4 regions of the Pseudoalteromonas sp. MMG033 genome follow, and region 1 is predicted to be linked to each of the others. Evidence: predicted binding sites of a transcription regulator. Region 1 holds the regulator's gene; each other region holds the start of a gene.
The links. Region 1 encodes sigma-54, which starts transcription at its own class of promoters, with help from an activator protein. Its sites were predicted from a motif close to GTTGGCACGNNNNTNGNNT; they were not measured.
Positions count from the first base shown of each region.

Region 1 (7,577 bases):
GGCTCGTTGTGGGCATGATAGTACTGCCTGTCAGTGCAGATTTGCTAGTTGACTCTGCTGTCGATATCGCAAAATTTTTTGGTATGAGCGACTTGTTAATTGGTTTGACAATCATTGCAATCGGCACCAGCTTACCTGAGCTTGCGGCCTGTGTAGCAGGTGTACTAAAAAATGAAGACGACCTTGCTCTGGGTAACATCATAGGCTCCAATATTTTCAATATCCTTGCAGTATTATCAATCGCGGGCATATTAAACCCTGCTCAACTGGATATGAATATTTCCCAACGCGATATCTACGTCATGTTAGGTGCGACTGCTGCGCTCATTATCATGAGTATTAACCTCAGAGGTAAACGACAAATTAACCGTATTGAAGGCGGCGTACTGCTTGCCGCGTTTGTTGGCTACATGTATGCAATTATCTAGGAGTAAGTATGGATAAGCACGTATTTATTGAGTCCGCAAAACGCGTACTCGATATTGAGCAACAAGCGATTAGCGAGCTCAATCAGTATATAGACAACAGTTTTATCTCAGCTTGTGAGCTAATGCTTAATTGCACTGGCCGTGTAATTGTCATCGGCATGGGAAAATCAGGTCACATTGGTAATAAAGTTGCGGCGACACTGGCCAGTACAGGCACTCCCTCTTTCTTTGTTCATCCGGGCGAAGCGAGCCACGGGGATTTAGGTATGATCACCGCCGAAGACGTCGTCTTGTTGATTTCCAATTCAGGTGAAACTGGCGAAGTTGTCGGCATTATTCCTGTCATAAAAAGAATTGGCGCACGCGTGATCAGCATGACTGGCAACGCAAACTCCACAATGGCGCAGCAAGCGGATATTCACCTGTGTATTAAAGTTTCAAAAGAGGCCTGCCCGCTCGGTTTAGCCCCAACTGCGAGCACCACAGCGACACTAGTAATGGGGGATGCATTGGCGGTTGCTTTACTTGAAGCAAGGGGCTTTACTGCGGATGACTTTGCACTCTCTCATCCAGGTGGCAGCTTAGGTAAAAGACTATTATTAACGCTTCAAGACATCATGCATAGCGGCAGTGATGTACCAATGACTCCGCTGGGGAGCTCTATCAAAGACGCATTATTCGACATGTCAGCTAAAGGCCTAGGTATGACTGCCATCGTGAATGAGCAAAAGCAGCTATGCGGTATATTTACTGATGGCGATTTACGCCGTGTTATCGAACAAAAAGCCGATTTGCATAATGATACTATTGATTCAGTGATGACTATTTGTTGTACTACGGCATCGCCTGATATGCTGGCTGCTGAAGCCCTTAATATCATGGAAAAAAAGCGCATTAATGGCCTAATCGTCATTGATGAAAATAAATACCCTATCGGGGCACTCAATACTCAAGATCTACTGCGAGCAGGAGTACTATAAACATGCAATTTAGTGAGCTTTATCAAGCAATCTCTGTACAGACAAGTGACAAAGCGAAATCTATCAAGCTGCTAATTTGCGATATTGATGGCGTATTTTCAGATGGTCGTATTTATTTAGGTAACCAAGGTGAAGAATTAAAAGCATTCAACACCAAAGATGGTTTCGGGATTAAAGCCTTAATTGAAACCGGTGTTGAAGTTGCCGTCATTACTGGACGACATTCAGAAATTGTTAAGCAACGTATGACTAGCTTAAACGTAACGCACATTTACCAAGGTCAAGAAGATAAAATTAAGGCTTACGAAGAATTGAAAAGCCGATTAAATTTATCCGACAACCAAATTGCGTATATTGGCGATGATGGTCCAGATATACCTGTAATGCAAAAAGTTGGCTTTGCTGTTGCAGTTGCTGACGCACACCCACTGGTAAAAAACTTGGCCCATTATACGACCATGCTGCCAGGTGGGTTTGGCGCTGTCAGGGAGCTAACCGACTTATTAATGCTAAGCCAAGGTAACGAATTACTCTCTAAGGGGAGCAGTACATGACCAATTTGCGGGTTATTTTACTCGTAGTTTTCGGTGCTGCCATGCTGTGGCTTTGGTACCCCTTTTTGACGCAAACAGAACAGGCATCACGGCAAGAGCAGGAAACAATCGCTCAGCCCGACTACGTTGCGATTGATTTAAAACAGACCTCATTTGCTGAAAATGGACAACTGAGTTATCAAATTACGGCACAGAGAATGGAGTTATATCAAGAGCTGGGGTTTAGCCACTTTGAATTACCCATTTTTGTTTTACATAACGGGCAACACAACTGGCAGCTCACTGCCAACGAGGCCACCTTGTATGAAAACGACACGCTGATTTTAGAAGGCAACGTAAAAGCGACGAACTTGAACGACAATGCCATGATCACAGAGATAGACGCAGATAATCTTCGACTTGAAATCAGTAATCGAATAATGCGTTCAGAGCAACCAGTGATCATTACTGGCCCGAGCTTAACCATTACCGGTAAAGGGCTAATCGCCGATCTCAATATTGAGGTCATTGAACTCATTAACCACACTGAAACGATTTATGATAAGCAATAAATTAAGTGCAACCCTACTATTTACATGTGCTATCGCACTTTTGCCACAAAGTGCCCTTGCCAACAACACGCCTGAGCAGGTGATCATCAGTTCAGGTAAGCAGCAAGCGCAATTACAAACAAATATAGGGGTTTTTGAAGAAAACGTTGAGATCATTCATGGCCAACGCAAAATATTCGCAGATCGACTCGAAGTCCACCGCAGAGAAGATTTAGGGGAAAACAAGCAGTTACTGGTTGCAACGGGATCTCCTGCAATTTTCCAAGAGCAGCAGACCGATGGCAGCCTATTAAAAGCCACGGCACAAGAGGTACGCTATGATGTTGCAAATCGCTTGCTCACAATTAAAGGCAATGCCGAAATAAGCCAAGCTGGTCAAAAGATTTCTGCCCAAGAGATCCTCTATGATATGGAAAAACAACTTATTAGCGCGCAAAAGGCAAACGAGGAAGGTAAACGAGTGAGAACTGTTTTACTCCCTGTAGATAAAGAGCAAGATGGTAACAAGGAGCCACAGTGAGCACACTAAAAGCGACAGCACTGGCTAAGAGTTATAAAGGCAGACAGGTTGTAAAAAATGTTGAACTAAGTGTTGAAGCAGGCAGCATCGTTGGTTTGCTCGGTCCAAATGGCGCAGGTAAAACCACTACTTTTTATATGATTGTTGGCCTAGTACCAAGTGACAAGGGCAGTATTCATATTGATTCACAAGACATTACTTTGCTACCGATGCACAGCCGAGCTCGGTTGGGTATTGGATATTTACCACAAGAATCTTCGATATTTAGAAAGCTAACCGTTTATGACAATTTAATGGCGATCCTTGAAACCAGAAAAGACCTCAATAAAGCCCAACGAGAAGCAGTATTAAACGATTTACTTGATGAATTTAATATTCAGCATATTCGCTCAAGTTTAGGAATGGCACTGTCTGGTGGTGAGCGTCGCCGCGTCGAAATTGCTCGCGCTTTAGCCGCAAATCCTAAATTTATTCTTTTAGATGAGCCTTTTGCTGGCGTTGATCCGATTTCAGTGTTAGATATAAAGAAAATTATTGAGCATTTAAAAAACCGTGGGATCGGCGTATTGATCACAGATCATAATGTTCGCGAAACTTTGGATGTATGTGAAAAGGCATATATTGTTTCCCATGGTGAATTAATTGCGTCAGGCACACCTGAACATGTTTTAGCGGATCAAACCGTCCGAGATGTCTACTTAGGCGAGCAATTCAGGCTATAGTTAAGAATAAGCGTAACAACGAAAAGGATTGTTAGAGATACATGAGGCAATCGCTACAGCTGCGCATGGGGCAGCAATTAACAATGACACCACAACTGCAGCAAGCAATTCGCCTGCTGCAGCTGAGCACATTAGACCTCCAGCAAGAAATTCAAGAAGCGCTGGATAGCAATCCTTTATTGGAAGTAGAAGAAAACGAACAAGAGTCTTTTGATAACAGTCTAGATAAAACCCATGAACAAGCTCAGACCACAGAGAAAGCAGAGTCTAGCGTTGATGATACTGCTGAAACACAGCTGAGTGACTACGAGCAAGACACAGATACGGCGCTCAATAAAGAAACGCTCAGCGATGAGATGGCGATGGATGTCACGTGGGATGAATATATCAGTGCTGCACCAGTCAGCTCGTCTGGCCCAATGCCTGAGGATGAAAGCGTTTATCAAGGTCAAACCACTGAAAGTCTTCAAGAATATCTGATGTGGCAACTAGAGCTCACTCCATTTAGCGCAACAGATAGACTTATTGCGCTGTCAATTGTTGAGGGCGTCGATGACTCAGGGATCCTAACCGTATCTTGTGAGGATATTGTCGATAGCTTAAATAAAGATAATGACCAAGAGCCGGTTGAATTAGATGAGGTTGAAGCCGTCTTAAAACGTATTCAATTATTTGACCCTGTTGGTATTGCGGCACGCAGTCTGCAGGAATGCTTAATTGTTCAACTAAATCAATTTGCCATAGATACACCTTGGCTCGAACAAACAAAACATGTCATTGAAGAGCACATAGACCTATTAGCAAATCGTGATTATCGTACTATCATGAAGAAAACGAAGCTCAAAGAAGGCGAGCTCAAAGAAGTGATGACGCTAATCCACAGCTTGAACCCCAAGCCAGCTGCAAGTATCGTTCAAGAAGAAGCTGATTATGTGATCCCCGATGTCTCGGTCAAAAAGATAAAAGGACGTTGGGTTGTTGAACTCAATCCTGACTCAATGCCCAAAATAAGAGTTAATGATCATTATGCTGCAATGTCACGCTCAGTTAAATCAAGCAGTGACAGCCAATTTATTCGCTCGCATTTGCAAGAGGCGAAATGGTTTATTAAAAGTTTAGAAAGCAGAAATGAAACTTTATTGAAAGTTACCAATTGCATTGTTCAACAACAACAGGCATTCTTTGAACATGGCCCTGAGGCAATGAGACCTATGGTTCTCAATGATGTTGCTGAAATGGTTGATATGCACGAGTCGACAATATCTCGGGTAACAACACAAAAATTTATGCACACGCCTCGCGGCATTTATGAATTGAAATACTTCTTCTCGAGCCATGTTAGTACCGAGAACGGTGGGGAATGCTCTTCAACAGCAATTAGAGCACTCATCAAAAAGCTAATTGCTGCAGAAAACTCAGCTAAGCCTTTAAGTGATAGCAAAATTGCAGATGTATTAGCTGACCAAGGTATTAAGGTGGCAAGACGTACTATTGCCAAATACCGAGAGTCTTTGGCTATTCCACCGTCTAATCAGCGTAAAAGCTTGATTTAGGCGTAACAAAAGAAGGAAAAATGCTTATGCAACTAAATTTAACTGGTCGCCATGTAGAAATTACCGATTCATTAAGAGACTACGTAACAAGTAAGTTTGCGAAGCTAGAAAGGCATTTTGATCACATCAACAACGTTCATGTAATCCTAGATGTCGAGAAACTCATTCAAAAAGCCGAAGCCACATTACATGTAAATGGCGGCGAGCTATTCGCTTCAACAGAACACAAAGACATGTATGCAGCTATCGATGGTTTAATCGATAAGCTAGATAGGCAAGTCATTAAACATAAAGAGAAGCTAACTCGACATTAACCATGAAACTTAGCACACTGATCCCTGAGGACTGCAGCAAGGCTGCGGTCCTTTTTAATAGTAAAAAAAGAATACTCCAATACATCAGTGAATTGGCACAAGAAAAAATTCCAAATGCCAATCAGCATGATATTCTCGAGGCACTGTTAAATCGCGAAAAGCTAGGCAGTACAGGTATTGGAAAAGGTATCGCTATTCCACACGGGCGATTGGCGGGATTAGATAATATCATTGCCATCTTGCTTGTAAATCAACAGCCTATTCCATTTGATGCTGTTGACGACCGCAATGTAGATATTTTTGTTGCGCTCATCGTACCAGAAGGTGAAAATAAGCAACATTTAGAGACCTTAGCTAGTATCGCTGGTAAACTAAATGATAAGCATTTTTGCAAGAGACTTAGACAAGCAAGTAACGATCATGAGCTTTACCAAGTCCTTGTTGAGTTTGATAAATAATAGGAACAAATCGTGGAGCTCATAATTATCAGTGGCCGCTCTGGCTCAGGTAAATCCGTCGCATTAAGAGTATTGGAAGACTTAGGCTATTACTGCGCTGATAATATCCCTGTAAACTTACTACCTGCTTTAGTACGCAGTGTTTCAGACAGCTATAATAAAATTGCTGTCAGCATTGATGTGAGAAACTTACCAAAAGAACAGCAGGAGTTTCATGATATTTTAGAGTACTTGCCAGGCTTTGCTAAACCAAAAGTATTTTACCTTGATTGCGATGACCAAACACTAATCAAACGTTTTTCAGAAACACGGCGATTGCATCCGCTGTCACTCAATGACTTACCGCTAGACTTGGCAATAAAACAAGAAAGAACTTTATTAGATGTCTTGATACGTCGTGCTGATATCACCATAGATACAACCGACTTGAGTGTCCACCAATTGGCTGAAAGCGTTCGAGAGAAAATCTTAGGCCAAAAAGATAAACAACTCATCATCACATTTGAATCATTTGGCTTTAAACATGGTATTCCTAAAGAAGCAGATTACGTATTTGACGCGCGGTTTTTACCAAACCCGCACTGGGAACCTGAATTAAAACCTCTAACAGGCTTAGACCAACCGGTTATCGATTACTTATCGAGTCACAGCATAGTACAAAAGTTTGTGTGGCAGATACAAACCTTTATGCAAACTTGGCTGCCACACTTGGAGCGTAATAATCGCAGCTATTTGACTATCGCCATTGGTTGTACCGGTGGCCAGCACCGCTCAGTATATTTAGCGCAAACACTTGGTGAACGCTTTCAAAGAACACACTCTAACGTCAAAATTCGCCACCGAGAACAAGAGTAATGCAACAGCAATACCAAGGGGTTTTTCTAATAAAGAACAAGTTGGGTTTGCATGCTCGAGCAGCCACTATATTGGCGCAACTCTCAACCCAATTTGATGCAGAAATAACGCTTTATCAAGGTGATAAAAGCGCTCCGGGAGACAGCGTGTTAGCATTGCTGCTGTTAGAGAGCAGCCAAGGCAAAGAAGTCAAAGTGAGTTGTACAGGCCCTGATGCAAAGAATGCCTTAATCGCTATTGGTGACCTTATTGAAGACAAGTTTCATGAAACGGAGTAACTTAGTTTTTATTTAATCTCTTTCGTAAGATAACTTACTACTTCTGTACTTGTCATAATACTGCAATAGCGTATTTTTATTTTAAGCAGCTATAATCAAATATTATTTTATCTATTACAATATGATAAGTCACATTGATAATGTGTTTAGTGCATATATCTTAGCTCGAATTTATGAGCTTTATTCTGTAAATAACAGCTTAAAGAGCAATTTTCGTGCTACAAAAAAATGCGATTAAATTATTAAAATGACTATTCAAAACATATAATTGCCTTTTCTTAATCTAAAATTTGGAAGCCTATGCCTGACGTTTTTGAGCAAGACTATACACTGGAACAATTACAACAAGTAACCAAAGCAATAA
Region 1 covers NZ_CM170070.1:955,374-962,950, forward strand. Annotated here, with positions in the region: gene AC2CZC_RS04505 (calcium/sodium antiporter) at 1-428, shown strand, start outside; gene AC2CZC_RS04510 (KpsF/GutQ family sugar-phosphate isomerase) at 551-1,408, shown strand; gene kdsC (3-deoxy-manno-octulosonate-8-phosphatase KdsC) at 1,411-1,962, shown strand; gene lptC (LPS export ABC transporter periplasmic protein LptC) at 1,959-2,513, shown strand; gene lptA (lipopolysaccharide transport periplasmic protein LptA) at 2,503-3,033, shown strand; gene lptB (LPS export ABC transporter ATP-binding protein) at 3,030-3,755, shown strand; gene AC2CZC_RS04535 (RNA polymerase factor sigma-54) at 3,797-5,308, shown strand; gene hpf (ribosome hibernation promoting factor) at 5,335-5,622, shown strand; gene ptsN (PTS IIA-like nitrogen regulatory protein PtsN) at 5,625-6,080, shown strand; gene rapZ (RNase adapter RapZ) at 6,093-6,935, shown strand; gene AC2CZC_RS04555 (HPr family phosphocarrier protein) at 6,935-7,213, shown strand; gene mgtE (magnesium transporter) at 7,514-7,577, shown strand, end outside.

Region 2 (7,577 bases), 970 kb from region 1:
CAGTTTGAGATGCAAATTAAATTAATGAAGTCAGCAGAAGAAATTGACGAGCGACACACTTCGCTCCTGCGCATAGTTTAAGAGAGTGAGGTATAGATTATGAATCCAGCATTGTGGATAAGTAAAACAGGGCTTGATGCTCAGCAAACAGATATTTCGGTTATTTCAAATAACTTGGCGAATGCCAGTACGGTTGGTTATAAAAAGAGCCGTGCTATTTTTGAAGATTTACTGTATCAAAATATCAATCAGCCCGGTGGGCGCTCATCACAGGATACTGAGCTACCTTCAGGTTTAATGCTTGGTGCAGGTTCTAAAGTCGTGGCTAACCAAAAGAACTTTTCTCAGGGCAATATGATAAGCACTGAAAACTCTTTGGACTGGATGATACAAGGTCCAGGTTTTTTTGAAATACAAATGCCAGATGGCACCATTGCGTATTCTCGAAATGGACAGTTCACCACGGACGAAACCGGTCGTGTTGTTACATCAGGTGCAGGTTTCCCGGTACAGCCAGAAATGACAGTACCAGATAATGCGAACTCCATCACCATATCTCAAGACGGTGAAGTATCAGTAAGTATCAATGGTCAGGCAGAAAACACAGTTATTGGCCAATTAGTTATCAGTGACTTTATCAATCCATCAGGGTTAGAGCCGATTGGACAAAACTTGTATACAGAAACAGCTGTAAGTGGCGCCCCAGTGCAAGGTAACCCAGGGGTCGAAGGATTGGGCTCTATGGTTCAAGGTGCGCTTGAAACGTCGAACGTAAACGTGACTGAAGAGTTAGTAAACTTGATTGAAACCCAGCGCGTCTATGAGATGAACTCTAAAGTCATTAAGTCGGTTGACGAAATGCTGAGTTATATCAACCAACAACTTTAATTAGGGTAGGGCAGATCATGCGTAAATGTATATTGGTAGTTACGTTAGGTTTAGGCTTAAGTGGGTGTATGTCTACTGAAAACAGTGATGTTGTCAGAGATGACCCTTATTACGCACCTATGTATCCTGAAATGGAGGCAGAGCCAGTTGTCACAACGGGCTCGCTGTTCAACTCATATTCAAATGATCTGTACTCAGATAAAAAAGCAGTGAGAGTCGGCGATATAATTACGGTTGTACTTAGAGAGTCTACCCAAGCTTCCAAAGCGGCTAATTCTAAATTAGATAAAGACAGTGAAGTCAATGTGGACCCTTTCCTAGGTCTTGGTAACGCGCCTGTCAATATTGGCGGTGACGCCATTCAACTGGATATGGGTGCGAACTCTTCTTACCAAGGTGATGCACAAGCTAATCAATCAAATAGTTTGTTTGGTAACATCTCAGTAAATGTAATGAGGGTTTTACCCAATGGCAACTTGGTGATCCGCGGTGAGAAATGGCTAACGCTAAATACGGGTGAAGAGTTTATTCGTTTAGAAGGGTTAGTGCGGCCGCAAGATGTTTCCGCAGAAAATGAGGTTGAATCAAATCGAATTGCTAATGCACGCATTCAGTATTCAGGAAAAGGTCAGACGCAAGAAGTGCAGAGTGCAGGCTGGCTAACTAAATTCTTCATGAGCACATTAATGCCGTTTTAAGGAAGTTGATCATGCGTATTCTGCAAAGTGTAATTTTATCATTGCTCCTTATCATATCGGTCAATGCACAAGCTGAGCGAATTAAAGACGTCAGTGTCGTTGAAGGAGTGAGAAGCAACCAACTTATAGGTTATGGTTTGGTGGTGGGTCTGCCTGGGACCGGTGAGCAAAGTCGGTTTACAGAACAGAGCTTTAAAGCGATGTTAAACAGTTTTGGTATCACCCTGCCGGGTAACCTAAAACCGAAGATTAAAAATGTAGCAGCTGTTGCTGTACATGCCGATTTACCGCCATTTGTAAAACCAGGGCAAAGTATTGATGTCACCGTTTCATCTATTGGTAGTGCGGGAAGTTTGAGAGGCGGTACATTATTGCAGACATTTTTAAAAGGTGTCGATGGCAACGTCTATGCAATAGCACAAGGCAGTATGATCGTTGGGGGCCTAGGCGCTGAAGGTTTAGATGGGAGTCGAGTGGTGATTAACACCCCTACAGTTGGCAGAATTCCCAATGGCGCTATGGTTGAGCGAGCAGTTAAAAGCCCGTTTACACAAGGGGATCATATTACGTTTAATTTGAACCGTCCTGATTTTACAACAGCCAAACGCTTAGCCGACAGAATAAATGAACTAGTGGGGCCTAATAGTGCCAGCGCACTGGATGCAGCCTCTGTGAGAGTCATCGCTCCGAGAGACCCATCGCAACGAGTGGCATATTTGTCTACTCTGGAAAATCTTGAATTTAAACCAGCAGATACTTCAGCAAAAATCATCGTTAACTCAAGAACGGGTACGATTGTAATTGGTAAAGATGTGAAGTTACAGCCAGCGGCGATAACACACGGTGGATTAACAGTGACAATTGCTGAGCAAACAAATGTGTCACAGCCACAACCTTTGACGGATGCTGATGCCGTCGTTACACAACAAAGTATTGTGGATGTTGATCAAGATGACTCGAGAGCATTTGTATTTGACCCAGGTAGTAGCCTTGATGACTTAGTTCGTGCAATTAATGCAGTTGGCGCTGCCCCTGGTGACTTGATGGCGATATTAGAGGCGTTAAAAGAAGCGGGTGCAATACATGGTCAATTAGTCGTTATATAGTTTATTTTATAATCAAAAAGTTAGCCTCATATTTATGAGGCTTTTTTTTGGCCTAATATTTGCATTTGATTAAGTATTCATTTTTTAACGACGTGTTTTTGACCATGAATACTGATCCTACACATAATCAAAGTTTTTTTGATTTAAACAACCTGAACTCATTGAGACAGGATGCATTAAAGAGTGCAGGGGACGGTGATGCATCAAAGCAGGCGTTGAAAAAAGCTGCGGAGCAATTTGAATCAATTTTTACGCAAATGCTATTGAGCAGTATGCGTAAAGCCAATGAAGCATTTGAAGACAAAGATAGTCCTTTCAATTCGAGCAGTGTTAAATTTTACCGAGACATGCATGACCAGCAGATGGCTCTAGAGCTGTCAGGTAAAGGTAGTTTAGGCTTAGCTGATTTGATTGTTCAGCAACTTTCTCCGCAAAAAGATGGTTATATGCCTTCTTCAGTTATTCGCACAGGGGCGGAGATCCAAAGCGATAAAATAGTCAGTAGGCAAGCTCCACATACAAATACCCCAGACAGTACTGAGTTGACTACGTCAGCACCTAAAGAAGTCGCTCAGCAACAACAAACTGACCCTCAAGCTTTTGAAAGCCCTGAAGAGTTTATCAATACTTTGTGGGATTACGCGAAATCAGCGGCTGAAAAAATCGGCTTAAACCCTGCTGTTATGGTAGCACAAGCCGCTTTAGAAACGGGTTGGGGCAAGCATGTGATAGCAAAACCTGACGGAAATAGTAGTTTTAATTTATTTAATATCAAAGCGGATAGCCGCTGGACAGGAGACAGTGCCAGTAAAATGACACTCGAATTTGAACAGGGCTTACCTGTTAAAAAACAAGCAAACTTTCGTGCTTACGAGTCGCTAAAAGATAGCTTCAGTGATTACGTAAACTTTTTACAGTCTAACCCTCGCTATCAAGACGCCCTCAAAAAAGCGGCTAAACCGAGTGAATACTTAGACGCTTTGCAACAAGCTGGGTATGCAACGGATCCTAATTATGCCAATAAGATAAAAAATGTATTAGGCGGTTCGCACTTTCAGTCCGCAGTGACATCGTTTATGCGTCAAGGAGTAAACTAATATGTCTTTTAACTTGATGAACATTGGTACTTCGGGCGTCAGAGCAAGTAGTGAGCTATTGCAAACGACCAGTAAAAATATTGCTAACCTAAATACAGTTGGTTATATCCGAGAACGTACTGAACATGCGACGATGGTTGGCAACCAAGTTGGTCGCGGTGAAACAGTAAGGCTATTGAATGAGTTTGCTCAAAAGCAATTAATTCGTGACATATCTAGTCAATCATACTATGAACAGTTTGTGGCTGAGTCAGCACGTGTAGATACTTTGTTTGGTGAAGAGTCAAACAACTTAAATACGAGTATCAACTCTTTATTCAATAACTTGCAAGAAGCAATGAATCTGCCTTCTTCAACTGTAACACGTTCCCTATTTCTGACCGATGCACAAAATATGATTGACCAAATGGATCGTCTATCAGGTATCGTTTTTGATCAAAATAATATTGTTAATGAGCAGCTCGCAATATACTCGCAAGAAGCAAACAATTTAATTCAAAAAATTAGTGACCTTAACGGTCAAGTTGGAGCGCTTAACGCGAATCCTGATAGTAACAATGCTAATTCTGTACTGAATGAGCGCGATCAATCAATAAAAGAGCTGTCTGAACTCGTTGATATAGAGGTACTTGATGGTTCAAATGGTGAAAAATTGGTTTTTCTTGGATCTGGTCAATCTGTGGTGATGGAAAATGGCACATTTAACCTATTTTCTCTTGATGGGGATCCAGATCCGAACCGAAAAGAGTTAACGCTCGATGTTACAGAGGGTAGTGCGATTGCTTTAGAAGTCGATCAAACTAAGCTTCAAGGCAAAATTGGTGGGCTACTGGCATTTAGAGATGAAATTTTAGTACCCGCTCAGAATCAATTGGGGCAAATTGCGCTATCTCTTGCTGATGCATTTAACCAGCAGAATAGATTAGGCATGGATTTGGATGGTAACTTGGGTGGTGATTTATTTACTATCCCAACTACGGCTGGTTTTCCCCACCGCTCGAATACCAGCGCAACCCAGTTATCCGCAACGCTAGAGCCCGGAAAAGGTGATCAGATCCCTGCAACAGATTTTAGAGTGACATATAACGCAGGTAATACAGTCACGATTGCGGCAATCGATGCATTTGGCAATACCATTGGTACTCCAACCAATGTGGCTTACACGGACCCATTAAACTCGACAACTGCACCAGCTGGAACTGAATTGTATGGGCTGCAAATCAGCTTTACAGATGCAAGCGGTGCAGCTGCTTTACCTAATGATGGTGATACTTTTGACATTAAGCTTAACTCCGCGGCTGCTGGCACATTATCGTTAGCAACCGACAGGCCAGAAAGCGTCGCCTTAGCCTCTCCGATTAGAACCGAATCCTCAGCTGGGAATGTAAGTAATGCGACCATTTCAGTTGGTTCTGTGACCAATACGGATCCTGCTAGCAGTAATTTCGCGGCGACAAATCCACCGTCGCTTGCGCAAGGTACGATTACCATACAGAAAACAGCAAACCCTGACGAATATACAATCACTGATGGTAATGGTACGACAACATTTATAGCGGCGGCACCTCGAGAGAACATTTTGGCGTCTGCTGGAGGTGTGTATGCAAATTATGGGTTTGACTTTGATATAGATGGCGAGCCCGCTACCGGAGATACATATACGGTTGAATTTAATGAAGGTGGCTTTGATGATAACCGTAATGGGTTGATACTGAGTCAATTGCAGTCAGGACAATTAGTACGTCAAAATGTTGTAACAACAACGGTGGCAGATAATCATAAGACGTTTAATGAAGCATATGCGGGGTTGGTTACAGAGATTGGTGTTATAGCTAATCAAGCAAAAACTAATGGCGCTGCCTATGATGCCCTTGCGGCTCAATCAGAAGCGTGGTTTGAATCAGTTGCCGGCGTGAACTTAGATGAAGAAGCGGCAAATTTGCTCCGTTTTCAGCAATCGTATACAGCATCTGCACAGATTTTGAGCGCTGCTCGTACTGTCTTTGATACATTAATTAATGCTGCGAGGTAATTATGCGTTTATCTCATAATATGATTTTTAAGAACAACTTGAACTCTATTTTAAATAGTCAGCAAGAAGTCAATAAATCAATGAAGCAAGTTAATACGCAGAAGCGAGTATTAACGGCCTCTGACGATCCTTCAGCTATGGCAAGATCATTACTATATTCAGATAGAATCCAAACTAATGAGCAGTATACAAAGAATCTGACTATGTTAAAAAGTCGACTTGATACGCAAGAGGGTGTACTTGAAAACATAAAAGATTCTTTAACTCGTGCTCATGTGTTGACAGTGCAAGCAGGTAATGGTGCTTTAACTTCACCAGATAGAGCTTCTCAGTCTGAAGAGTTAAGTGCAATAAAAACAGCAGTACTCGATTTAATGAATGCTAAAACCGAAGATGGGCGTTATATCTTTTCTGGATATCAAGATAATACCAAGACCTACGCTTATGACAGTGCAACAGGAAGGTATGCTTACAATGGGGATCAAGGTCAGCACAAGATAAAGGTTGCAGAGGGCGTCGAGATCAAGTCAAGTGACAATGGCTTCGATGTGTTCGAAAGTGTCGATCAAAGGTTGAACGTGACACAAAACACGGGGTTCAATAATACCGGTGGGGTAACAGCGAGTACAGTCTACGTAAAAGAGCAGGCTGATTTTGAGCAGTTCCACAAAGCAAATTATAATCCTGACCCAGCGGCAGCGGCGACAGGCAACCAAATTATTATTACTATGGCCGCTGGCACACCAAATAGCTACACTCTGACACAAGGTGGAACAAATATCGGCACCGGCACTTTTGCGGGTAATCGTATTAACTTTGGTGGGATGGAAGTCGATATTTCTGGCACATTGCCAGGATCTACTACGATAGAATTAGAACCACCCCAAAAAGACAATGTGCTCAACACATTGGATAAGCTGATTAATGCGTTGGAAAATCAGTCGCTGAGTGATGATGATTATAGGCAATTACTCGCAGATTCTATGGTGGGCATAGAGAATGCAAAAAATCGTGTTTCTCAAATTCAGTCTGGATTAGGTGGCAGACTTAATACGGCAACAAGGATAACGGATGCCAATGGAGATTTAGATGTTAATAACCAAATTGCGCGGGCTCAGTTGATTGAAGTTGATATGGCTGAAGCAATTACAGAATTAACAAAACACGAAACGGCTTTACAAGCCTCCCAAGCAACTTATGGCCGTTTGTCGAATCTTTCTTTATTAGACTACATTCGCTAATTTAAATACTCGTAAATTGTATATTTGTATCAATTTACGAGTATGCTTACCATAAACCCCTTCTAGCCCCATTAACTGATTATAAATAATAAAGTTTATTTGACGCTATCTTCTCAATTGTTGTCTGTAAATCATTCTTCCCAGACCTAGTCATGCTGCTTTTAAGTCACTTAAAAAATATAAAAAACAAAAGGTTAAAATTTTTTTTAATTTTTTACTAAAGGATTTTCTCGAGAGTCCGATAACTTAATTAACCAAGCCGGAGAGATAAAAAATCATCGAAGGCTAGAGAATTTAAGTTTGAGAGTAAACTAAGTTTACAGTGGGAGAATCATCATGGCACTTTATGTAAATACTAACGTAAGTTCATTGAACGCTCAAAGACAATTAAACAATTCAGGCAATGCTCTAGACGTATCGTTCAAGCGTCTATCATCAGGTTTCCGTATTAACAGTGCGGCGGACGATGCGGCAGGCCTACAAATATCAGACCGTTTAACATCTCAAATTAACGG
Region 2 covers NZ_CM170070.1:4,944,609-4,952,185, reverse strand. Annotated here, with positions in the region: gene AC2CZC_RS21490 (flagellar basal body rod protein FlgF) at 1-81, shown strand, start outside; gene flgG (flagellar basal-body rod protein FlgG) at 100-888, shown strand; gene flgH (flagellar basal body L-ring protein FlgH) at 906-1,586, shown strand; gene AC2CZC_RS21475 (flagellar basal body P-ring protein FlgI) at 1,598-2,692, shown strand; gene flgJ (flagellar assembly peptidoglycan hydrolase FlgJ) at 2,797-3,789, shown strand; gene flgK (flagellar hook-associated protein FlgK) at 3,791-5,821, shown strand; gene flgL (flagellar hook-associated protein FlgL) at 5,824-7,062, shown strand; gene AC2CZC_RS21455 (flagellin N-terminal helical domain-containing protein) at 7,399-7,577, shown strand, end outside.
Region 2: flgJ (flagellar assembly peptidoglycan hydrolase FlgJ) is a predicted target of sigma-54. The motif match lies at 2,739-2,757, and genes of this name have one in related genera.

Region 3 (7,577 bases), 470 kb from region 1:
TCTTCTGTATTGCCTTGGAAAGAGACGCCATATCAAGTGTGGAGCCCTCCACTGTTTGATATACAAGCGTCACTGAATACCACGAATGAAAGTGACACACGTCTTTCAGTCTCTATGTTAGGGAGTCAAGACCTGGCTTATTGGAATGCGAATTACTTTTTAAGTGGTCGCAATGGCAATTTGTTAGATGAAGGACGAGTGAATATAACCAGAGAAGAGAAAGAAGGCATTGCACTTGGCCCGCTGACAATAAATAAAGTAGAAGCTGGGGATATTATTGGTACGCGTATAGGGGGGGAGTTTGTATCAACACATGCACGTGGTTTAAGGATCACGGATAGACCGCTTTTTCAGGAGATTGATACACAAGCAGTGAGAATAAGTGGTGCAATACAAGTAGGATGGGATGTCGAGCTGTACCATAATGGCTTGATGATTGATCAAAGGTTAAGCGTCCAATCTGGTTTATATGACTTTGAACATATAGAACTCTATTTTGGTAGCAATGAGTTTGAGTTGATCATGTATGGGCCCCAAGGGCAAGTTCTGCAAGAGAGCCGCTCATACTATGTGGCTGGCAGTCGTATCTCAGCAGGTAAAGGTTATTTTGATACATCGATTGTCGATATGGGAAAAACTTTATTAGGGACAGGTATCAGCACTGACAGTTATACAGGCTGGAATCTCCTCAGTCGCTATGATTATGGAATTAGTGATGCTTTATCTTTTTATTCAGGTACTCGTATTGCGCTAGAGGGGCAAGAAAATGCGTATCAGTTGAATACTGGGTTAGTTTTTGATGTATGGAAAAAAGGCATCATTAACTTTGATTACAGCCATGATGAGCGCGGCGAGCGAATATACCAACTACAAGGGCGTACTCAGATAAATCAACATGCAATAAGCGCTGTGGTATCAGATAAAAAAAGCGCGACTGATAATGAAAATGCACAATACAACAGAATACAAGATTTGACGCTTCGCGCATCAGGTCGCTTGTATCAAAATAGCGACATTCGACTGAATTATCAAAATACGCTTAATTGGCGAAAAAACCTGTCTGGCAGTGATTTTATTGCCTCTAACTTGCTTTCGGTGGCAACGAGGTTTGGTACGCTCAGTCATCAATTAGATTATACTCAGCTTGACGGAGAGCAAGCTTCTGATATACGTGGCATTGCACGCTGGCAGGGGAGAGTGGGTAGTACGTATGGCCGTGTCGGAGTTGGCTATATGTCGCAGCCGATTAGTCAATTAACGGATTACCACATACAACTTAGTCGAGTCATAAATAGCCAGCTAGGCATAGATTTAGATTATACCAAGTCTTTGTTAGATGATAATTACGAAATTGAAGCTGGTCTAAATTGGCATAACGACAAATTTAGGCTGACAGGTCAATTTAGTTACTTTCAAAATCATGACTGGCAATTTGGGCTAACAGGTCAGTTTAGCCTTGGTTATGAGGGCTATAGTAATGAGTTTTTTATCAGTGATAGACGATTAGCAAGTTCAGGCTCAGTGTTGGTAAAAGTGTACTTAGATCAAAACAATAATGCGAAGTTCGATGGCAATGATGTCATGCTTGAAGGCGTTCGGATTAAGTCTTTACAAGGATTTGCGCAAGCGTTTACTGATAGTAAAGGCACCGCTTTGCTAGGAAATATGCCTTTAAATCGTCAAACAGACATCGTACTTGATGCGGATTCTCTGCCCGATCCTTTTTATATCTCGGCCCATGATGGCCGTTCAATTACACCGAGAAAAGGGTTTATAGCTTACTTAGAATATCCAGTTGTACATGCAGGAGAGTTTGAGGGGATTGCATATCAAAAGGATCTTGAGGGTAATGAGGTGCCATTGCCTTATGCTGAAATAGAGCTCGTTAATGAGTACCAGCAAGTGGTAGAAACAGTGAAGACGGCTTATGACGGGTATTATGTATTTAGCGGGATCAGACCAGGTAACTATGAGACCAGAGTAAAAAAGCATACATCGGATCAATTTAAGCAAACTGAAAAAGTTGAAGTTGTATTTTCAAGCCAAGGAGATGTATTGCTTGAAGTGGATATGATGGTTGAACACTTGCCTAATTTAACTGGTTATGTGGCTGTGCTTGGGCAGTTTGACTCCCTCACAATTTTGCAGGCTTACGCCACGATTATTTCCAAAAAAATACCGCAAGATTTATCCAATCAAACATTTTTTATGCACGATAAAAAGCGTAACAAATATCTACTTGGTTATGGTTATTCTGAACAAGAAGGTCAGGCGGCAAGCGCTTGCCTTAATTTACAGCGAACTCAAATCTCATGTAACGTTGAGCCTATATCGGTTGTTCAATAGCAAGCATCAAGTTAGTTAATAGAATAAACAACATATGAATAACTAATCTAATAAGGTGTTTGTTTTACTTATATAGCCATCAAGTGGTTCGATTTTTGCATGTTAAAGAAGACTAACTCAGAGGTATGATAATATGCGATTTCTAATCTTGGTGTTTATGTTCTTGTTAGCAGGCTGCAGTTCGAGCGCCTGGCTACAACCAGAATCAGAAAAGGTTGAAAAACAAGCCCCCCCAGCGCGCAGTGTCCACAGCTATGTGGGAGAGATGGCTACGCAGCTTAGTCAGTATAGTCGACCTCTAAAGCCTGGTGCTTCAGTCGCTGTCACAAGCTTTTTTAAAGATAATGAATTAGGCGCCGATACCTTAAGTAATCAAGGCGCGGGTCTAAGCAATCAGGTGCAAGAAAGTTTTATCACCTATCTGACACAAATGGGGTTGCAGGTGGTTGAATTTCGGATGCAAAAGTCGATTAATTTATCAGAAGAAGCGGACACTATTTTGAGTCGCGATATTGATAAACTTAAAGAGCGACATAAGTTTGACCTGATCCTCACAGGTAGCGTAAGTGAAAGCATTAATTCCTTTACGATACATGCAAGATTAATAGATATGGTCAGTAGCAAAACCGTATCTGCGGCTTCTATAAGCCTACCCAAAGAAACCCTTTGGGGAGAAGAGCAAGTGCAAATGCGTGATGGCTTGCTGCACCGCAGCCAATATTAACGGAGAAAGATATGAAAAAGTATGCGTTATCACTTTTATTGCCTATGTTATTTGGCTGTATGAATACGGACAGTGAGCAATATGCGGGCAATGCGGTTATGGTCGATAAAAACGCGTTTGGCAGCTCTGAGAGTCAGTTTCAAGTTCATCCTGGCGGTATGCATGGGATGACTGTTTCACAGCAAATGGCGAGTCGCAATGTGACCCATTATGTACAAAACTTAATGCAAGATATGATAGGGAATCTGCGTTATGTGAACGATAGAACGCCAATTGCGGTTGCGACCTTTGTTTTTCTTGATGAAGATTATAACTATGGGTCTTTACTCGGGAATCAGTTATCTGAGAGCTTTGTCCATGAATTACATAACTTTGGGGTCCCTGTTGTAGACTTTAAAACCACAGATTTTATGCGCGTGACTAAGCAGGGCGACTTCATTTTTAGTCGTGACTTTTTAGAGCTCTCCGATGAGCATACTTTCAATTATGTGCTTGCCGGCACGTTGGCAAATCATCAAGGTGGTGTGCTGGTTAATGCACGTATTGTGGGGGTAAAAAGCAAGGCTGTTGTTGGAACTGCACAAGGTTTTTTACCGCAATCCGTCGTCAATGCGCTTCGTGATGGAATTGGTCACGATGGTATTCGCTTGGAAAGAGCAAGTAGGTAGTGGTGATGAGAACGAGTATATTGATACTGGGCTGTATAGCGCTTATGGCGGGGTGCGAAAGTTCACGGCACGCACAAATTGTTCCACAAGGTCAGCAATCAGTAAAAGATCAGCAAGCGCAGCAGTTGGCAGCTTTGGCTAATGAGTTAGATTCACAGCCGGATGTTGTCTATTCAGACCCAGGGTTTGTTACCTACGAGCATAATAAACAGCTATCTAATTATGCGGGTCAAATCGCATTAGAGTTAACAGATTCTATGACAGGGGTTTCTCCCAGAGCCGTGGCAATAACGAGTTTTGTCAGCTTTGATAGAAGCCTCAGAAGGAGTAATCAGCTTGGAAATCAGTTGGCTGAGTCCATGATCCATCAATTTCAGAAAATGGGCTACCCAGCGCTAGATTTTAAGTCTCATCGCGGGATTGCTGTGACAGTCAATGGCGACTTCGTTTTATCTCGTGACGCAAAAAGGCTGCCAAAAAGTCCGTCACCGAGTCATGTGTTAACGGGAACAATGATCTATCGCGATCGAGGTGTCGAGGTGAATACCCGGCTGCTTGATTTTGACAATCGGTTAGTGGTTGCCAGTAGCAATGTCACTATTCCTTATTTTATTCTTCATCCAAGTGCGACAGTCACTTACAAATGACAAAGATGGCCGCAGTTGTGGCCATCAGTGAAGTTGTTTTCACCTTAGAGTGATCAGATTAAATATCTAGTTACTGTTACATCTATTTTCTCAAATGACTTGTCATTGATGCCATTACACTGTTATAAATATAATTCATAAACAAATGCTTATGGTGTTTTGACACAAGTGTGTGTCCCCGTAGTTTAATGGATAAAACGGGGCCCTCCTAAGGCTTTGATGTAGGTTCGATTCCTACCGGGGACGCCATAATGCTCCTTCAATACGATATAACCGGCCTGTTATAAAGCATAATCCTCAGCAGGTGTGATGATAAGCTCCACAATGTCATTAATCTGAATGTTATTCATTGGCCTATTTTGAATATTTGTCGCGATGGCATTTTGTGCATTAACTTGTGTGACTTTGACACGATTGATGGTTTGAATACTGCGAGTAAAGAATTGATTTCTTTCGCCTGCGACATCGCTACGATGTGCAATACTCAGCACTTGGCCTATCTTAAGGCCATGTGCGCGCCCTAAGTTGATGACCAACTGGTCTTGGTCTTTATGAAGTATGCGGCCTCGTGTAGGTAAACATGCAAATGCTTGATTTAGATCTTGAGCGAGGCTATTGAAAACGCCTTGAATACGCTTTCCATAATCTGTATGCCAAAAAGTATCACTGTATACGTCGACTATTTTGGTTTTCTCATAAGGCCAAATACCCGTAACACTATAATGTTGCTGCCATACTTTGTCTTTACTGATTGCATCAAAGGCAGCAAAGTCGATTTTAAAGCTTCTCACGTATTCATCATCTTGCCAAAAAGCATATTCGCTATTTAGCTGTTGTGTATTGGCCAAATCGGTGATTTGGCTGAGCAAAACATATTGACTATTGCTAGTAGCCGTCAAGCTTTCGATAAGCTTATCATCGTAATCGAAGTTTTGTGAGAAGAAAGCACGTACATTAATACTTTTATCAATAAAGGGGATCGGTTTGACCGTCATGTTACGCTGCATCAAGGTTTGATACATGCGTTCGCTGGCTGATTTGTGTATGTCAAAAATTTGACCAAGTCTTGCTTGATGTGGTTGCATAAGCTGACTTTGCGTAATAGTGATTTGTTTATTGAAGGACTCTTCTGGACATTGCTGCTGTTTAGGAAAAATGTCTAGGTGCAGAGTGACACTCATCACACCATCTTTGGTATTTTCAGATACGAGGTTGATTTCTTGTATTTCGCCATGGCTTTTTATTTTGATGTGATCTTGAGCAAGCACACCATCAGCCAGTGTTTGCACGCTAGAAACGGTAGCACCAGAGAAAATTAGCGCTTGTGTTATTGCATCTTGAACAGCTTCCTGTCTAGCTGCTGCGCGGTCAGCGGTATAAGCATTTGCGTACCCGGTTACTTCGAACCATTCAGCGTGGGCACCAAAGCTTAATAAACAGGCTGTGATGGCTGTAATACTCGCTCTTTTCATCGTTTAATACCGTATCAAAACTTAATCTATCTTATATCTATAGCAGCAAGTCCTATGCCAATCGTATTGGCTTAATTTGTGCATGTGATCAAGCACAGAAGCAAACTTATGTAATTAGGAGTCGGTAACGTATGCGTAGGTTACTTAAAGTTAGCAAAGTTTTAGCCATCAGTGTAGTTGTTGGTCTTGCAGGCTGTAGTTCAATTATCGACAAACATGTGGAATATAGTCACGTGCAACCTGATAATTATCCTGTATTAAAAGCGATTGGTTATGCACCTTTAGATGCGCAACCTGGGGCAACAGACAGTGAGAAAATGTTGATGGCAATTAAGGTTTCTAAGTTGGAAGCTTACCGTGAACTTGCTGAGCAAGTGTATGGTCATCAACTGAATGCGACAACGACAGTGCGTGGGGTTGTTGCTCAAAATGATGGTCTACGCAGTCAGGTCCAAGGTGTAATCAGAGGTGCACGTGTACTTAAATCGTACGCAGTCGGTGACATTTACACAACCGAGCTAGAGTTAGACATGAAAACGGTGTATGACTTGTATATCGGTCAAGTTAAGCCTAAAAAGATTCAAAGAGTTACTTACTATTAGCCTAACGCAAAAAGCACGGCTTTAGCCGTGCTTTTTTGTACAAACTCAAAGCCTAAGCCTTTAAGTTTTTTACGATCTCACCGACATTTTCTACAACACTGCCATCCTCTGTGTAGGTTGTAGACGTGGGTCTACCTATGAGTATCTCTTTTAACTCTCGCACGGTCATATGTGCCAAATGCGCTGCTTTTGCATTGACTTCGTTTTGATTTTTACATTTTATGAGCAGTGAATCTATTTGCTTGGTCAAAGGGATAACATCAGGGTTTTGAAACAACTCTTTTGGATAAGTAGACAGATCTTTATCTGTTTTTTGAATGTTATTCAAAAAGGTAATTTTTTGCCGTGCAATGTCTTTTAGACCGTCTCCATTTCTAGTGCTTAAGGCGGTCAGCTCTTCATCGAGAAGCAGGGTCAAGGCTTCCAATGAAGATATTTGTGTTGTTAACTGCTGTACACACAGCTCAAGTGTTCTATCCATATAAATCAAATTCAAATGCGGCTATATTTTTTGCGAGCTTTTCAGCATCGACCTGATACTTTCCTTCTGCAATCGCTTTTTTAAGCTCTTCGACTTTTTTATTGTCGAATGCTGGTGCTTGTTGCGCCTTATCTTGCAGCCCTTTCAATTGCTGCGCTTGTGGTGTCAAGCTGACAGAGTCAGCAGCTGCTTTTTGCTGAGCGGCAGGTTTAGCTGCTGCATTATTTGCATCATTTCTTTGCAATTCAGCACGTTGTTGCTTAATATTATTAGCAACATTGTTCGGCTGATTTTGACCGTTAATGTTATTAACCATGATAGTGACCCGTATAAATAGTTGTTTCAGCCTTTTTATCGACCATTCCACTACTAACTTTAGCAAAAATTTTAAATATTGACTGCAACGGAATCAACATCTTTTACCCTCGCACTGATAGTTTTTCCAGATTTCACGTTTTTAACCCTAATTTGCTCCCCCAAATTACCATCTTGTAAGGCGATACCTTGGGTTTTAATCGCAAAATTTTTGTTCCCTGCCAAAATAATGACAGAGTCTCCCTTACATACCATGCATATCTGACGAAGGTTAATTGCTTTATCAGCTTGTATTCGGCGCTTCGTTTTGCTCCCAACTAAC
Region 3 covers NZ_CM170070.1:486,952-494,528, reverse strand. Annotated here, with positions in the region: gene AC2CZC_RS02300 (carboxypeptidase regulatory-like domain-containing protein) at 1-2,346, shown strand, start outside; gene AC2CZC_RS02295 (FlgO family outer membrane protein) at 2,480-3,070, shown strand; gene AC2CZC_RS02290 (FlgO family outer membrane protein) at 3,082-3,738, shown strand; gene AC2CZC_RS02285 (FlgO family outer membrane protein) at 3,744-4,385, shown strand; tRNA gene AC2CZC_RS02280 (tRNA-Arg) at 4,560-4,634, shown strand; gene AC2CZC_RS02275 (flagellar assembly protein T N-terminal domain-containing protein) at 4,667-5,857, opposite strand; gene AC2CZC_RS02270 (LPP20 family lipoprotein) at 5,989-6,459, shown strand; gene flgN (flagellar export chaperone FlgN) at 6,512-6,940, opposite strand; gene flgM (flagellar biosynthesis anti-sigma factor FlgM) at 6,933-7,256, opposite strand; gene flgA (flagellar basal body P-ring formation chaperone FlgA) at 7,328-7,577, opposite strand, start outside.
Region 3: AC2CZC_RS02295 (FlgO family outer membrane protein) is a predicted target of sigma-54. The motif match lies at 2,429-2,447, and genes of this name have one in related genera.

Region 4 (7,577 bases), 1.3 Mb from region 1:
TTCCCAAGCGTTTCAGCGCTCGAAAAAACCGTATTGCACCAACTTTTTTGCTGCTGCGTCAGCTCAGTATCAAGCAGCATTCTGGTCAAGCCAACAATACCATTGAGTGGCGTTCTTAGCTCATGGCTCAAAGTGGCAATAAACTTTCCTTTGTCCTTATAGGCTGTTTCTAACGCTTGCTCTGCTTCCTTACGGCTTGTAATATCACGTCCAAACGCAAGCAAGCCAATATATTCTCCCTCATTATTGATAAAGGGAAGCTTTCGCATTTCAAACCAGCGGTTTTCATCCTTTACAGGGTACTCAACATCCAGAGACAGCGTTTGCTGAGTGGCACTGACTTGCGTATCAGTTTCCAGCACCTTAGGAATAACTTGATCTACGAATATCTCATCAGCTGTTTTACCTATTAACCCTTCACTGTCTATACCGATGACTTGTTCAAACTTTTTATTACACCCAGCAAAAACACCATGCTCATCTCGGTAATAAAATAAATCAGGGGAGGAATCTACAATCGAGCGCAATAACATACTTTGCTGCGCAAGCTCTTGCTCGGCTTTACGGCGCTCTGTTATTTCATTTCTCAGTTCAGCGATTGCACGATGTTTGGCATGCAACGCCATTTTACGTTCGTCGATTTCATTGTTAAGGCGATTAATATTATCTTTTAGAGTCTGATTCAAGAGCTTTTCTTGCTGTGTTGCTGAATCTAAATACTCCTTTGAGCTTTCCAATTGACGGATGGCAAATACAGCAACAGAAATCAATAATGGCGAAGTGAGCGCAGCAAACACAACGACAGAGAGCACATTAACGAGTGTTACCGAACCTAATGCCACATAAAAAAACATACAGGATAAAACCAATGACGCGACCAGAACGAGTACATAGGCAATGGCACCCGCTTTTCGCTCACCGTATTTTCGAACCAAATTAGAAAGAATTCGAGTCCAAGACCCGAATGAAGAATCAAGCATAATAATAGTCACCTTGTTAACGCAGCTATTATACCTCAGCTGAGCACATATGCGAGCAACCTAGGAGAGTAACTTTGTTGAAAAATCTCAAACGCTTAGCTAAATACTGAACACAATTAACCTTACAAAAAATGTGATAATGTATCAAATATTGCACAATACATGACATTTTCTTTATTCAAAATGAGAATATCCACAGAAAAAAAACTCGTTTTAGTGTAATATAAAAGCATTTTTGATGTCGTGATTAAAGAGAGTTTAGATGCCAACTTCAATGCCGGACATTGCGCACAGTGCAGATGCGCTGCAAACAGGAACTTTAGAATGGGTAGGAATGGGGGATATCGAGCTACCACTGCAGTTAGCGAGTAAAGACCTCAATGAGATCCCAGTTAATGCTAAGGCCGATGCCTTTGTCAGTTTAGACAAGCCTGATGCAAAGGGCATTCATATGTCTCGGTTGTTTTTAGCTTTAGATACACTTTCTTGTGAACAAACACTGACACCAACTACATTAGCGGCTGTGCTTGACCAATTTGTGACAACGCATAAAGATCTCAGTAATGCGGCAAAAGTTGTCCTTAATTTCGAGCTGCCTCTGCGCAGAGCTTCATTATTAAGCGGCAAACAAGGCTGGAAAAGCTATCCTGTGTCCATTACCGCCACAATGAAAGAGCAAGCGCTTAGCATTGAACTGGCTGTTGATGTCACCTATTCATCCACTTGCCCTTGCTCTGCAGCACTTGCAAGGCAGCTTATCCAAAATGCATTTGAAGAAAAGTTTGCTGGTCAACCACTGGACCACGAAAGTGTGCATGCTTGGCTTGGTACAACTGAAGGGATCCTTGCCACACCACACTCACAACGCTCTATCGCTAATATCAAGGTACAACTACCAACTGATGTAAAAGAGTTTGATATTAAAGGCTTAATTGACATTGCAGAACAAGAGCTTAAAACCCCAGTTCAAGCGGCAGTAAAAAGAGAAGACGAACAAGAGTTTGCAAGATTAAATGGTCAAAACTTAATGTTCTGTGAGGACGCAGCAAGAAAGCTCAAAGCACTGCTTGATAAGCAAGATTACAGAGATTTTTACGTCAAAATTAATCACTACGAATCACTGCATGCACACGATGCAGTTGCCTACGCAGTCAAGGGCGTAGAGCAAGGTTACACAGCATAACCATCTGACTGGCGTTAAATATCGTTTTTAGCGCCATCAAATCACTTTCGGCACACTCTTTGCTTATAAATTATCAAAGTCAAATTGTTGTCGTGGAGTGATTTATGGAATTAACACTTTTAGCTATTTTAGCGCTCGTAGTTATTGCCTCTATCGTAATTTCTAAATATACCGACGTGGGTGGCAATCCTTATCCGTTTAATCGAAAAGAGTCGGTTTTTACCACTGTCGAAGCGTCTTTTTTACAACTTCTCGAACGCGCAGTCGGTGATAGGTACAAAATTGTTAGCCGAGTAAAATTGGTTGATGTAATTGAGTGCAAGCCTGGTCTATCTAAAAAAGCACGCCGTTCTGCGATTACAAAAGCACAGAACAAGCAACTGGACTACGTCCTAGTCGACAAAAGCACGTTAAATATTGTTGCCGCTGTAGATCTGGTAAACAATTCAAATAAAAATGGTCACAAAGCACAAAAAGACTGGTTTGTCAGTGGCGCATTAGAGTCTGCGGGCATCCCACACATTAGGATGAAGATAAAGTCTGGCTATAAAAGCCCTGAGGTGCGTGCAGCTATCTTATTTAAACTAGGTCAAAAACCTGACAAGACCAAACCAGTACGCAATCGTAACAACAAACCTGCGGTTCTATCTCCATCTCAAGCAAAAGCAGCTAGCACCCAGCTTGCTGAAATCTAACCCCCTAGTCGCTGCTGGATATTTCAGCAGCGACTTCCACAGTTTTACTATCAAAATAATGCTTTCAAAATAAGAATGTATATAATGAGCAGTAACTAAAATACTAAGAGATTAATTATGAAGATTGGCATTATCGGTGCGATGGAGCAAGAAGTTACAATTTTACGTAACACCATGCAATCTCCTAAAACACTTACAAAAGGCGGGTTCACATTTTATACCGGTGAGCTTGGTGGTCATGAAGTAACGCTTGTGCAATCAGGCATTGGCAAAGTAGCCGCGACAGTAGCAACAACATTGCTTATCGACAACTTTGAACCTGATTGTGTTATTAATACAGGGTCTGCCGGTGGTTTTGAGCCTTCTTTGAATGTCGGTGATGTAGTGATCTCAAGCGAAGTTCGCCACCATGATGTTGACGTCACTGCATTTGGCTATGAAATTGGTCAGGTACCACAAATGCCAGCAGGCTTTGCAGCGCACCCAGCACTAATCAAAGCATCTGAAGCGAGCATTCATGCTGTCGGTGATATCCAAACTATGGTTGGGCAAATTTGTACAGGTGATTCATTTATGTGCGACCCTGTGCGCATTGAAAAGACTCGCCAAGATTTCCCAAACATGCTTGCCGTTGAAATGGAAGGCGCAGCAATTGCACAAGCATGCCACGTACTGAATACGCCATTTGTTGTGATCCGCTCACTGTCTGATATTGCAGGTAAAGAGTCACCGCAGTCTTTTGATGAATATTTAGAGGTTGCTTCTGTGAACTCTTCAAAATTAGTTGTCGCTTTACTTGAAGAACTACAACAGGTAACCCTGTAAGTGACCCTCGCTGTATTGCAAGCCCAAGAGGGCTTGCTTATCTTTTGCCTAGCACTCTTATCTGCATTTGGCTTAAAATTATCTAAACTCTATCACCCTAATACGGTGTTTTCTCTGCTTGCTAGTAATTTAGCGAAACGCGTAGTAAGGCAAAAAAATACTGACGCTCACCACACCCTCAGCGGCGCGCTGGCCTGTTTTTTACCCATTATTACGCTTGTCGTTTTACTTTATGCTTTGTCATATATTTCTTTTTACCCTCAATGGTTTGGCGGGCTCATCTTATTCTTGTGCCTAGATACCCACTTTGAAGGACGCACCAAACGCATAGCAAAGCTTTTGTCCCTTGGCCAAAAAGGGTCTGCAAAGCAGCTCTTAACCAGCATAGTCAATAGAAATACAGACAAACTCTCTGAGGTCGGAATAATCAAAGCCAGTCTGGATTCTCTAGCATTGAATACCGTACGTCACTTTTATCTGATCCTCATTTTTTATATTGTTGCAGGGCCTTATCTCGCCTTAGTTTACAAACTCTTATTGCTATGCGATCACAGTTGGCGACAACAACTCAGCATCCAGCACCCGTTTATGCGACCTGTACAACGCACAATCTATATTTTAGAGTGGCTACCACTGCGTGGTTTTATCCTTATCATGGCACTCACACAAAACCTATCGAAGACAAATCATTACCTTAAGCACTATGCACAGCATTACGCTAATAAAAACTCAGGATGGGTACTCGCATTATTCTCAGCCAACTTGAATGTGCAACTTGCGGGACCGAGATTTTACAACAACGAGCGTTTTGACAACATCCGGATTGGCAGTGATAGGCAGCCTGAGATAAATGATATACAGCAAATGATTAAACTGCTGGGCAGCATGCGGTTGTTTTGGTTAGGGTTGACTGTTTTAATTTGGTTTGCAATTAATTTGATATAACCAAGCAGCAGCTGCTACTTGGTTATCTAATCTGACAGTTAGTTTACCGTTACTTTAGCAAACTTACGTTTACCAACTTGGTAAATCTCACAGCTGCCTTTAGCGACTTCTAACTTAGTATCAGTGATTTTCTCTTCACCATTAAGCTTCACTGCACCTTGTTTGATCATGCGCATGGCTTCTGACGTACTCGCTACAAGACCCGCTTCTTTTAATAAATTAGCGATAAACGTAGTGTCGCCTTCAATGCTAATTGATACCTCAGGGATATCATCTGGCAATGCATTCTTCTGGAAACGCTTAATGAAGTCCTGATGAGCGGCTTGTGCGTCTTCTTCACTATGAAAGCGAGCAATCATTTCTTTTGCGAAATCAATTTTGATATCACGTGGGTTACGACCTGCTGTCACTTCTTCTTTTAATGCTTCAATCTCTGACAAAGACTTAGCACTTAGTAGCTCATAGTAACGCCACATTAGATCATCAGAAATCGACATGACTTTACCAAACATTTCCGTTGGTGCATCTGTGATACCAATATAGTTGCCTAGAGATTTTGACATCTTTTGCACACCATCAGTACCTTCAAGTAAAGGCATCATCAGAACTGTTTGCGGCTTTTGGCCTTCTTCTTTTTGTAACTCTCGGCCCATCAATAGGTTAAAGCGTTGATCCGTACCACCAAGCTCAACATCCGCTTCTAATGCAACAGAGTCCCAGCCCTGAACAAGTGGATATAAGAATTCATGGATAGCAATTGCCTGACCGCCAGCATAACGCTTTTTAAAATCATCACGCTCTAGCATACGAGCCACAGTTTGACGTGATGCAAGCTTGATCATGTCCGCACTGCTTAATTTCTCCATCCACTGAGAATTGAACGCGACCGTCGTTTTTTCCGGATCTAGAATTTTAAATACCTGCTCTTTATACGTTTCTGCATTAGCAAGTACGTCTTCACGAGTAAGTGGCTTACGAGTGACATTTTTACCAGTTGGGTCGCCAATCATGCCGGTAAAATCACCAATTAAGAAAATGACCTCATGACCTAAATCTTGGAAAGTTTTTAATTTATTAATTAGTACTGTGTGGCCTAAATGCAAATCAGGCGCTGTTGGATCAAATCCAGCCTTAATACGCAGCTTTTTCCCTGACTTTAATTTCTCTTTCAGTTCGTCTTCAATCAATATGTCTTCTGCACCACGCTTAATTTCAGCAAATGCAGTTTCAATGTCCACCATTATCACTCCAACACAATATTCAGTTTATCGCTCGATTCTAGCCTATATTGCACGGAGTTTAAATGCACAAAATACTGGTATTAACGCTTTATTACGTATATGCTGCACTATTATTCATAAAATTTCTTGACAGCGAAAAAGGCACGTTATGGTACCTGCAGTAAATAAGCTTCCCAAAAAACACAAAATGCTTATTGTCGGCTTGTTAGCTGCGATGGTTGGGATAGCCTTGCTGCCCTCAGAAAAAGCCACTGCATCTAAAGATCATAAAGATGATGCATTAGAAGTTGGCAAGCGTTATGAGCTTCCAATCAAAGTTGAAGAGCAACAGCCAGAGCAATTAACGACGCTAAGTGCTGAAGTTGAAAAACCTGAAGAGCAAGAAAATACAATAACTTACGATTATGTAGATCATAAAGTGCGTTCTGGCGATAGCCTAGCTGTTTTATTTAAACGCGCAGGATATTCAGCCCAGACACTCCATAATCTCGTTAATACCAATGAAGAAACTCGCAAACTGACCAAAATCCATCCAGGTGAAACACTTAGCTTTGCAAGTGATGCACAGGGCAACCTTGCTCAACTCAAATACGTGTTATCAAAAACGGATACGCTTTACGTCACACGTAACGAAAGCGGCCAGTACGCGACACAAATCACCAGTAAAGAAATTGAAACGCGTGAAAAAACGGCAGGCGGAAAGATCCGTTCAAGTTTTTGGACTGCGGGCATTTCAGCAGGTTTAACGCAAAGACAGATCATGAACTTTGCCAATATCTTTGGATGGGATGTCGACTTTGCCAACGATATTCGTGAAGGCGACTCATTTACCTTAGTCTATGAGTCTCACTATGTGGATGGTGAAGAAATTGGTAATGGCAAAATCATTGCCGCAGAATTTATGAACCAAGGCGACCGCTACACGGCTATTAGACACACCAATGGTGAGTTTTATACACCAGAAGGCCGCAGTATGAAAAAAGCCTTCTTGCGAGCACCAGTAAACTTTAAATATATCAGTTCTAATTTTAACCCTCGCAGACTACACCCGGTTACTAAGCAAGTACGCCCTCACAGAGGTATTGATTACGCAGCAAAAGTAGGTACACCTGTCGTCGCAGCGGGTAATGGTCGCGTAACTAAAGCAGGCTTTAATCGCCTCAATGGTAACTATGTGTTTATTGAGCATGGTAGCCAATACACGACTAAGTACCTTCACTTACATAAGCTACATGTCAAGTCTGGACAGAAAGTTAAACAGGGACAAAAAATTGGTACTGTGGGTGCGACAGGCCGTGTAACCGGTCCTCATTTACATTATGAATTTTTGGTTGACGGTACACACCGCAACCCAAGAACGGTTAAGTTACCGAAGTCTTTACCACTGCCTAAGCAAGAGCTTGCTAAGTTCAAGCCACTGGCTGAGCAGATGTTAGTAAGACTGGAGCGTAAACGAGAGCTCATGCTTGCACTAAACGACAAGTAAACAAAATTAAAACACAAAAAAGGCGAGGTATTCCTCGCCTTTTTGCTTTTTGCGATTTGTTATCTGCCCACAATTTTCAGCTTAAGAAACTCTTCTAGCGCTTGTGGATTGCCTGCAAGTGGCTGAAGCTGCATCCCCAACTGCATAAAGCTTGTATCCTCAGGGAACTGCATGCTGATCTCTAATAACGAAAGCCCAGCAACAAATGACTGGATCGCCTGC
Region 4 covers NZ_CM170070.1:2,227,441-2,235,017, reverse strand. Annotated here, with positions in the region: gene arcB (aerobic respiration two-component sensor histidine kinase ArcB) at 1-980, opposite strand, end outside; gene folE2 (GTP cyclohydrolase FolE2) at 1,243-2,163, shown strand; gene AC2CZC_RS09770 (DUF2726 domain-containing protein) at 2,268-2,858, shown strand; gene mtnN (5'-methylthioadenosine/S-adenosylhomocysteine nucleosidase) at 2,976-3,683, shown strand; gene AC2CZC_RS09760 (cobalamin biosynthesis protein CobD/CbiB) at 3,684-4,628, shown strand; gene tyrS (tyrosine--tRNA ligase) at 4,667-5,866, opposite strand; gene AC2CZC_RS09750 (peptidoglycan DD-metalloendopeptidase family protein) at 6,018-7,355, shown strand; gene AC2CZC_RS09745 (hypothetical protein) at 7,415-7,577, opposite strand, start outside.
Region 4: AC2CZC_RS09770 (DUF2726 domain-containing protein) is a predicted target of sigma-54. The motif match lies at 2,210-2,228, and genes of this name have one in related genera.